DNA from 2 places in the Pseudoalteromonas sp. J2K-J979 genome. Region 1 is predicted to be linked to the other one. Evidence: predicted binding sites of a transcription regulator. Region 1 holds the regulator's gene; the other holds the start of a gene.
The links. The regulator NrdR, encoded in region 1, represses ribonucleotide reductase genes. The targets are predictions, from matches to a motif close to AAACACNANATNTNGTGTTT.
Positions count from the first base shown of each region.

Region 2: the regulator NrdR is predicted to act here: its motif matches at 2,424-2,443, upstream of nrdA (class 1a ribonucleoside-diphosphate reductase subunit alpha).

Region 1 is NZ_CM200281.1:890,127-894,524, reverse strand. Features, by position in the region: gene AC3KVK_RS04245 (riboflavin synthase) at 1-124, opposite strand, end outside; gene ribD (bifunctional diaminohydroxyphosphoribosylaminopyrimidine deaminase/5-amino-6-(5-phosphoribosylamino)uracil reductase RibD) at 125-1,252, opposite strand; gene nrdR (transcriptional regulator NrdR) at 1,254-1,703, opposite strand; gene glyA (serine hydroxymethyltransferase) at 1,855-3,111, opposite strand; gene AC3KVK_RS04225 (patatin-like phospholipase family protein) at 3,310-4,398, opposite strand, start outside.
Region 2 is NZ_CM200281.1:1,840,954-1,845,351, reverse strand. Features, by position in the region: gene nrdA (class 1a ribonucleoside-diphosphate reductase subunit alpha) at 41-2,323, opposite strand; gene AC3KVK_RS08470 (HAD family hydrolase) at 2,725-3,375, opposite strand; gene ubiG (bifunctional 2-polyprenyl-6-hydroxyphenol methylase/3-demethylubiquinol 3-O-methyltransferase UbiG) at 3,375-4,082, opposite strand; gene gyrA (DNA topoisomerase (ATP-hydrolyzing) subunit A) at 4,238-4,398, shown strand, end outside.

The DNA.
Region 1 (4,398 bases):
TGCTATCACCAAGTTTAACATCACTTAAATCGAGCTCGTTACTGGTTACTGTGACACTAAGATCACCCCCGACTTTCTGTAAAGTGGTTAATTGCCCTATCGCTTCGATAATTCCTGTAAACATTTAGTTCTTCAATTCTCTTTTTGGTGACGCAATAATTCTAAGATCAGAGCCAATTAAGCTCACATCATCTAGGGTTAAATCATAAACTTGATCCATTGATTCTAACACGGGAAGCTGCAAAAGGCTTTGCCCACTCGCTCCGATTAACTTTGGTGCGAGATAGAAAATAAACTGGTCGACCAATGCGTTTTCCACAAATTTTCCAGCCAAAGTATGACCGGATTCCAACCAAAGTTGATTAATTCCCATCAGCCCAAGCTGTTGACATGCATCAACCAAATCAACAAATCCATCTAATTCTCTGACAACCAGATGACGAACGTAATGAGGCCAAGTATGGGTCTTTTCAAGGCAAGTTGTCAGAATGATTATTGGACTCTCAATTTGGAAAAATGCCAAGTCAGGGGTTAAGCGATGTTTTGAGTCCACAACAATACGGATTGGTTGACGTAAGTGTTGATTTGAAAAAGGCGGTGCTATCAACTCATCATATCGTACATTCATTTTCGCGTTATCAACTAACACGGTATCGGCACCAGTCAAAACCGCACAACTTTTTGCTCGATAATCTTGTACTTGAGATCGAGCTTGTGGGCCTGTTATCCATTTACTGACACCATTTTTGAGTGCCGTTTTACCATCTAAACTGGCGGCTAATTTACATTGAATAAATGGCATTCCAGTTCGCATACGTTTTAAAAAACCACGGTTAAGAGCTTCGGCCTCTGTTTGCATCAAACCAAATGCCGTTTCTATACCAGCTTGTTGTAAAATAGCCAACCCTTTACCACTTACCGCAGGGTTTGGGTCAACCATTGCTGCAATCACTTTTGTAACACCTGCTTCAACTAGGGCCACAGCACACGGGCCCGTTCGCCCAGTATGCGAGCAAGGCTCTAATGTGACGTACGCAACCGCGCCTTTGGTTTTGCCTTTTGCTTCAGCTAAAGCATTAACTTCTGCATGACCTTCCCCGGCTTTTTGATGGTAACCTTGGCCGACGATCTCCCCCTCTTTAACCAGAACACAGCCAACATTAGGGTTAGGAGTTGTGGTGTACATGCCTTTACTCGCGAGGTTTATAGCCAGCGCCATAAAATGATGGTCTTGTGCTGTGAATTGACTCATGTTATTCACCTAAACGGGCAATTTCTTCGCCAAACTCTTTGATATCTTCAAACGAGCGATAGACCGATGCAAACCGGACATACGCGACTTTATCGAGTTTTTTAAGTGCTTCCATAATACACTCACCCACAATATGGCTTGATATTTCTCGCTCTCCAGTCGCTCGAAGTTGGGATTTAATTTGATGAACCACTTCTTCAACCTGCTCAGTGCTTACAGGTCTTTTTTCTAAAGCGCGATGTAACCCATTGAGTAATTTATCTTCATTAAAGGGCTCTCTGCTACCATCTTGTTTAATTACGCGCGGCATCACCAACTCAGCTCCTTCAAACGTGGTAAAACGTTCATGGCAATCGATGCATTCCCTACGTCGGCGCACCTGATGGCCTCCCCCCACTAATCGTGAGTCGATGACTTTGGTATCTTTTGCAGAACAAAATGGACAATACATGCTGAATTTCCGTTCAAATAAGTCAATTTAAACACAAGACCAAATTGGAGCGTTGTGATGAATTAGGCATAAAAAAGCCGCTTTAAAAAGCGGCCTTATGATAGCAAAAAATAGTCAGCTTGTGAGCTAAATAAATTTTGCGAAAAAGCAATTAAGCGTAAACAGGTAGCTTTTTACAGATTGCCTTTACTTTTTCTTTAACCTGAGCCTGAACCGACGCATCTTCAATGTTGTCTAGGACATCACAAATCCAACCCGCTAACTCTTTCGATTCTGCTTCTTTGAAACCACGACGTGTGATTGCTGGTGAACCAATACGCAATCCAGACGTTACAAATGGAGAACGTGGGTCATTTGGTACAGAGTTTTTATTTACAGTAATGTTCGCATTACCTAACGCTGCATCTGCATCTTTACCTGTAATATCTTTATCAATTAAATCAAGTAGGAATAAGTGGTTGTCTGTTTTACCAGAAACAACTTTGTATCCACGCTCTTGTAACACTTCAACCATGGCTTGTGCATTTTTAACCACTTGCGCTTGATAGGTTTTAAACTCTGGTTGTAATGCTTCTTTAAATGCCACTGCTTTTGCAGCAATGATGTGACATAAAGGACCACCTTGGCCACCAGGGAAAACAGCACTATTTAATTTTTTATAAATCTCTTCGTCGCCACACGCAGAAATAATTAAACCACCACGAGGGCCAGCCAATGTCTTATGAGTCGTCGTTGTTACAACATGTGCATGAGGTACTGGGCTTGGGTAAACACCCGCTGCAATTAAACCAGCCACGTGCGCCATATCTACGAATAAGTATGCACCAACCTTATCGGCGATTTCACGGAATTTCGCCCAATCAACAATACCTGAATATGCAGAAAAACCAGCAATAATCATTTTAGGTTTATGCTCAAGTGCCAACGCTTCAACTTGTGCATAATCAATCTCACCCGTTACGTCATTTAGACCGTACTGAATCGCATTGTACGTTTTACCAGAGAAATTAACATGAGAACCATGAGTCAAGTGACCACCATGCGCTAAGCTCATACCTAACACGGTATCGTGCGGCTGTAAAAGCGCTTGAAATACAGCGGCATTAGCTTGAGAACCCGCGTGTGGTTGAACATTTGCGTAATCAGTACCAAATAACTCATTTGCGCGATCAATTGCTAACTGCTCAACAACATCAACATGCTCACACCCACCGTAGTAACGCTTACCTGGGTAGCCTTCTGCATATTTGTTTGTTAATTGAGAGCCTTGAGCCTCTAAAACGCGTGGGCTACAGTAGTTTTCTGAAGCAATCAGTTCAATGTGCTCTTCTTGGCGAGCTGTTTCTTTATTAATAGCTTCAAATAACTCTGGATCAAAATCTGCGATGTTCATGCTGCGTTCTAACATGGGTTCTCCTAGTTGCAACGTAATAAAGGATCAAAGAAGGCGATATTGTACGCGCAAATAGCGTATTTGCCTACATTGACAAGGTGAGCATATTTAAACAGCAATTGAATTTTTTTCACAGTCCTTTAATTATGATATTTTTTAATCATTTACATAACAATTAAAAATACATTAACATAAAAACATAAGAGATATTTATCACCACCAATTTTTCCCAAGTGAAATAAATACACTCGTTTCGCCACCTTCCGCAAAGCCAACACCAAACGCCATCGGGCCTGCGCTAGAGTCAGTGCCTAGATAAAGACTACCCGAAATTAACAGATCATCTAAATCAATTTGTTCAGGGAGCGACCAAACATTTCCCGCCTCTAAACTTAGCCCCGAATAAAGGGGATAGTTATTGAGATTCAAAATATCTCGACCAATATCATATTGATAAATCACCGCTCCAAAAGCTTTATGTGCACCAATCAATGTATTTTTCCCATACCCGGATAAATTTAAAAAACCACCGAGCTCAGCAATATTGGCAGTAAACGCCCCCCTTTTATCTATCGTTGTGAAAGAAGCGGCACCGACAAGCGCATGATGGTTAAACCTCATTGCACCTCGCCAATCCACAGACAATTGCAATGAACGGTCATTTTCGATGGGATTAAAGTAATGGTCATACTCTTCTTGTCGTTGATGGACTGCGACAGTAAATTTATTCCCCAATGTCGGAAAGTTGATACTATTTAAATCATCAAAATTGAGAGAGAAATAATACCCATCTTGAGTATAATCAGAGGCTTGCTTTGCCCAGTTTTGGTTACTTAATTGCCCCGACTCAGTGATTAAACCAACTTCAGCAACCCAGTCTTTATTAAAATAGTAACCCGCTGCAACTTGTCCCAAAAGTGACTTTTTTTGTAAATCGATATAGATGCTTTCTTGGTTTTTTAAACGGCGCTCTTCTTTGAGGTATCCAAGCGACACAGTCGCATAAAAATCTTCGGTACTAGTCAATGGCTGATAAAACTCAGTCCGTAATGCTTTTTCATAACCGAGAGAGAGTTGATTTCGCCACTGCCCACCCCATTCATTTAACGCACTCCGTGTGAAAGCGAGATCCAAAGAGAGTACAGAGTCACTTTGAAAATCATCTTGATAACTGGCACCAACATCAATAAAGTTAGGTCCCCACGACTTCGCTTTAGTATTCAACACTAATATTCGCCCTGTGGGCGTTTCTTTAAAAGCAGCATCAACTGTTTCAAACGCATCTAAACTATATACGCGTGC
Region 2 (4,398 bases), 950 kb from region 1:
CAAACAGAAGCTGGGCAAGAGAGCTTGCCCAGTAATTTAATTAAATTTTACACGCACCACCGGCACAATCATCATCGGCATCCGGCGCGATCTCATTTTGTGCATCAGCTGCACCGTCACGAGTATTATGATAATACAGTGTTTTAACCCCATATTTGTATGCTGTTAAAAGATCTTTCAGTAGTAATTTCATTGGGACTTTCCCACCTTCAAATTTACCCGGATCATAGTTAGTGTTGGCAGAAATAGTTTGATCAACAAACTTTTGCATAATGCCAACTAACTGAAGGTAGCCATCATTTGAAGGAATATCCCAAAGTAATTCATATTGATCTTTGAGTCTGTCATATTCTGGTACAACTTGTTTTAAGATACCATCTTTACTTGCTTTGACGCTCACGTGACCTCGCGGCGGCTCGATTCCATTGGTTGCGTTTGAAATTTGCGACGATGTTTCTGATGGCATCAGTGCAGACAAAGTCGAATTTCTCATACCGTGAGCTTGGATACTCTCTCGAAGACTATCCCAATCTAGCTTGAGTGGCTCTGAGCAAACTGTATCAAGATCTTTTTTATAGGTGTCAATTGGCATGATCCCTTGAGAGTATGTTGTCTCGTGGAATTTAGGGCATGCACCTTTTTCTTTTGCTAATTCATTAGAAGCTTTCATCAGATAATATTGAATTGCTTCAAACGTTTGATGAGTTAAGCTATTTGCACTGCCATCTGAGTATTTTTTACCATTTTTCGCCAAATAGTAGGCATAGTTAATAACGCCTATTCCTAAAGTACGACGATTCATCGTAGCATTTTTAGCAGCTGGAACAGGGTAGTCTTGGTAATCAAGAAGGTTATCCAGTGCTCGTACGGCCAATTCAGCTAGCTCTTCCAGTTCAGATAAGTCATCGATAGCTCCTAAATTGAATGCAGATAAGGTACATAGAGCTATTTCACCTTCTTCATCCATTACGTGCTGCAATGGCTTAGTCGGTAAGGCTATTTCGAGACATAGATTTGACTGTCGGATAGGCGCAACTTTTGAGTCAAATGGACTGTGAGTATTACAGTGATCGACATTTTGTAAGTAAATACGACCAGTGCTCGCACGCTCTTGCGCAAACATAGAGAATAACTCAATCGCTTTAATACGCTTTTTGCGGATATGCTCATTTTGCTCATATTGGACGTATAGTCGGTCAAACTCAGCTTGATCTTCAAAGAATGAATCGTACAGGCCTGGTACATCAGATGGACTGAATAAGGTGATATACTCATCTTTTATTAGGCGGCTGTACATTAATTTATTAAATTGCACGCCATAGTCTAAGTGACGAACGCGATTATCTTCGACACCACGGTTATTTTTTAATACCAGTAAGTTTTCAACTTCTAAATGCCAAAGCGGGTAGAATAAAGTCGCAGCTCCGCCACGTACACCGCCTTGAGAGCAACTTTTAACAGCTGTTTGGAAATGCTTATAAAAAGGAATACAGCCAGTGTGATACGCCTCACCATTTCGAATAGGGCTACCAAGTGCTCGGATACGACCTGCATTGATGCCAATCCCCGCTCGTTGACTCACATACTTCACAATTGCTGAAGATGTTGCATTAATTGAATCTAAACTGTCACCACATTCAATCAATACACATGAACTGAACTGGCGCGTGGGAGTTCGCACTCCAGCCATGATTGGAGTAGGTAACGAGATTTTAAATGTCGAGACTGCATCATAAAAACGTTTAATATAATCAAGACGATTAGATTTCGGATATTTAGCAAATAAACTCGCAGCGACTAAAATGTATAAAAATTGTGCACTTTCATAGATCTCACCTGTGACTCGGTTTTGAACTAAGTATTTTCCCTCTAGTTGCTTAACAGCGGCATAACTGAATGTTAAATCTCTATCATGATCGAGCACATTCTCAAGTTCTTCAAATTCAGTTTCTGTATAATCAGCTAAAAGATGTGCATCATATCGCTTGTCTTCAACCATTTTAACTACATGAGAATAAAGCTTTGGTGGCTCGAATTGTCCATAAGCTTTTTTGCGAAGGTGAAATATAGCTAAACGGGCAGCTAAAAATTGATAATCAGGTGTTTCTTTTGAGATTTGATCAGCGGCTGCTTTAATGATTGTTTCATGAATATCTTCAGTACGGATACCGTCATAAAACTGGATATGAGATTTTAATTCAACTTGTGAGACCGAGACGTTATTTAGTCCTTCCGCGGCCCATGTAATGACACGATGGATTTTATCAAGATCGAGCGATTCCTTTCTTCCATCGCGTTTGCTCACAGATAGCTGTTGGTTCATATATATGCCTGCATTTCCTAGGGTGTTAGCGAAATTTATTGTTTTAGTTTTAGGCGGTAGGCCTGTGTACTTATTAAGCGCATTAAGTTGTTTAGCTTTTAAACACTATATATGGGTGCAACTCAATTCTGGATCACAAGATAGAGTGGTATGATTTTATTTGCAAGGGACAGATCTCAGTCAGATTGTGGATAAGTTGGCGATAAAATTAAAAGGTTAGTTAACACTAACCTTTTGCCTTTTGATTCATTAGAAATAATTAAAAATCAACAAATGATCTTGAATAATTAAATATTTATTTTTTTTTATTTTGTTGATTATTTTTAACACTGTGCAATATAAAACTCAGCACTTACGAAAGAATAAAAACTACATATAGTGATTAACCTTACTTAAAAACACTATATGTAGTTGATTAGTTGTTGAGCATCGTTGAATACTAAATCAGCATTCCAAGTTGATAGAATGAGATCTTTTGGTAGATACCCCCAGCTAGCAATAGCTGTTTTCATCCCGGCATTATATCCCGCTTCGATATCTCGATGAGCATCACCGAGGTATAAACAGTCAGCTGGGTTGATATTAAGTTGCTGACAAGCTAATAAGATGGGTTCTGGCGAAGGCTTTGCAACGGGCAAGGTGTCTCCGCATACAACAGCGGCACATTCATTTAACAGCGCAAAGTGGCTTAACAAAGGTTGCGTGAGATAGGTCGGTTTATTTGTGACGATGCCCCAAGGAATAGCCAGTTCGTTTAGTTTAAGCAATACACGTTCAATATCTGGGTAATAACGGGTGTGAATGGCAATGTGGTGTTGGTAATAATCAAGAAACTCAGCTTTAAGGCTTTTTTGGGGCTGAATGGCCCAATCTTCACCAAAGCCAGCCTGTAATAATGCTACACTACCATTCGATGCATGCTGTGTGTATTGCTGCGAAGATAACGGCGGGAAATTATGCGCCTTTAAAACATGATTTAGCGCTGCGCCTAGATCATCAGCGGTATCGAGTAATGTGCCATCTAAATCGAACAATATGGATGAAGTCGTCATTACAGCTTCTCAAAATGAAGAATATAATTGACGCTTACATCTGCACCGAGTTTATACTGGCCTGAGAGTGGATTATAACTAAGACCATTGCTTGCACGCACTTTTAAGCCATATGCTTCAGCCCAAGTGATGAGTTGCGCTGGCCGGATAAATTTATCATGGTCATGAGTGCCTTCAGGTACCATCTTTAAAATTTTCTCTGCGCCTAATATCGCAAATAGGTACGACTTCACGGTTTTATTCAAAGTAGAGAAAAATACATGTCCGCCAGGTTTAACCAGTTTTGCAACTGAAGCTATGACTGATTGAGGATCGGGGACGTGCTCGAGCATCTCCATGCAGGTCACGACATCAAATTGAGCAGGGTTGTTAGCTGCAAATGCCTCCGCGGTAGTTTGTTGGTATTCAAGCTTGATTCCAGCTTCGAGTGCATGAAGTTTTGCAACATTCAACGGCTCCAGACCCATATCGATACCCGTTACCTTTGCACCCATGCGGGCCATACTCTCACTTAAAATACCCCCACCACAACCCACATCTAGTGTATTCAGTTCAAATAAGCCATTCGTTTTATCCATGATAAAATCGAGTCTGAGTGGGTTGATATCGTGTAGAGGTTTAAAATCGCCATTGAGATCCCACCAATGCTGTGCGACTGCTTCAAATTTTGCAATTTCATCTTGATCTACATTTTGATGTTCGGTCATAAAAAGGTTCCTCGTTAATCTGGGCGCATTATATAAGGTGAAAACACAAAAACACACCTCTTTACGCCCTGTAAAATTTATATTTATGTGGTAGCATGGTACCGACAACAATAATGATTAACAATTTTTAGTCGACTGAAGGAAGTGAAATCAACATGACTGATCACGCCAATGAAATCCTTCCAGTTAATATTGAAGACGAACTCAAAGGTTCTTACCTCGATTATGCAATGAGTGTAATTGTAGGGCGTGCCTTACCTGATGTTCGTGATGGCTTAAAGCCAGTTCATCGCCGTGTTTTATTTGCGATGAATGA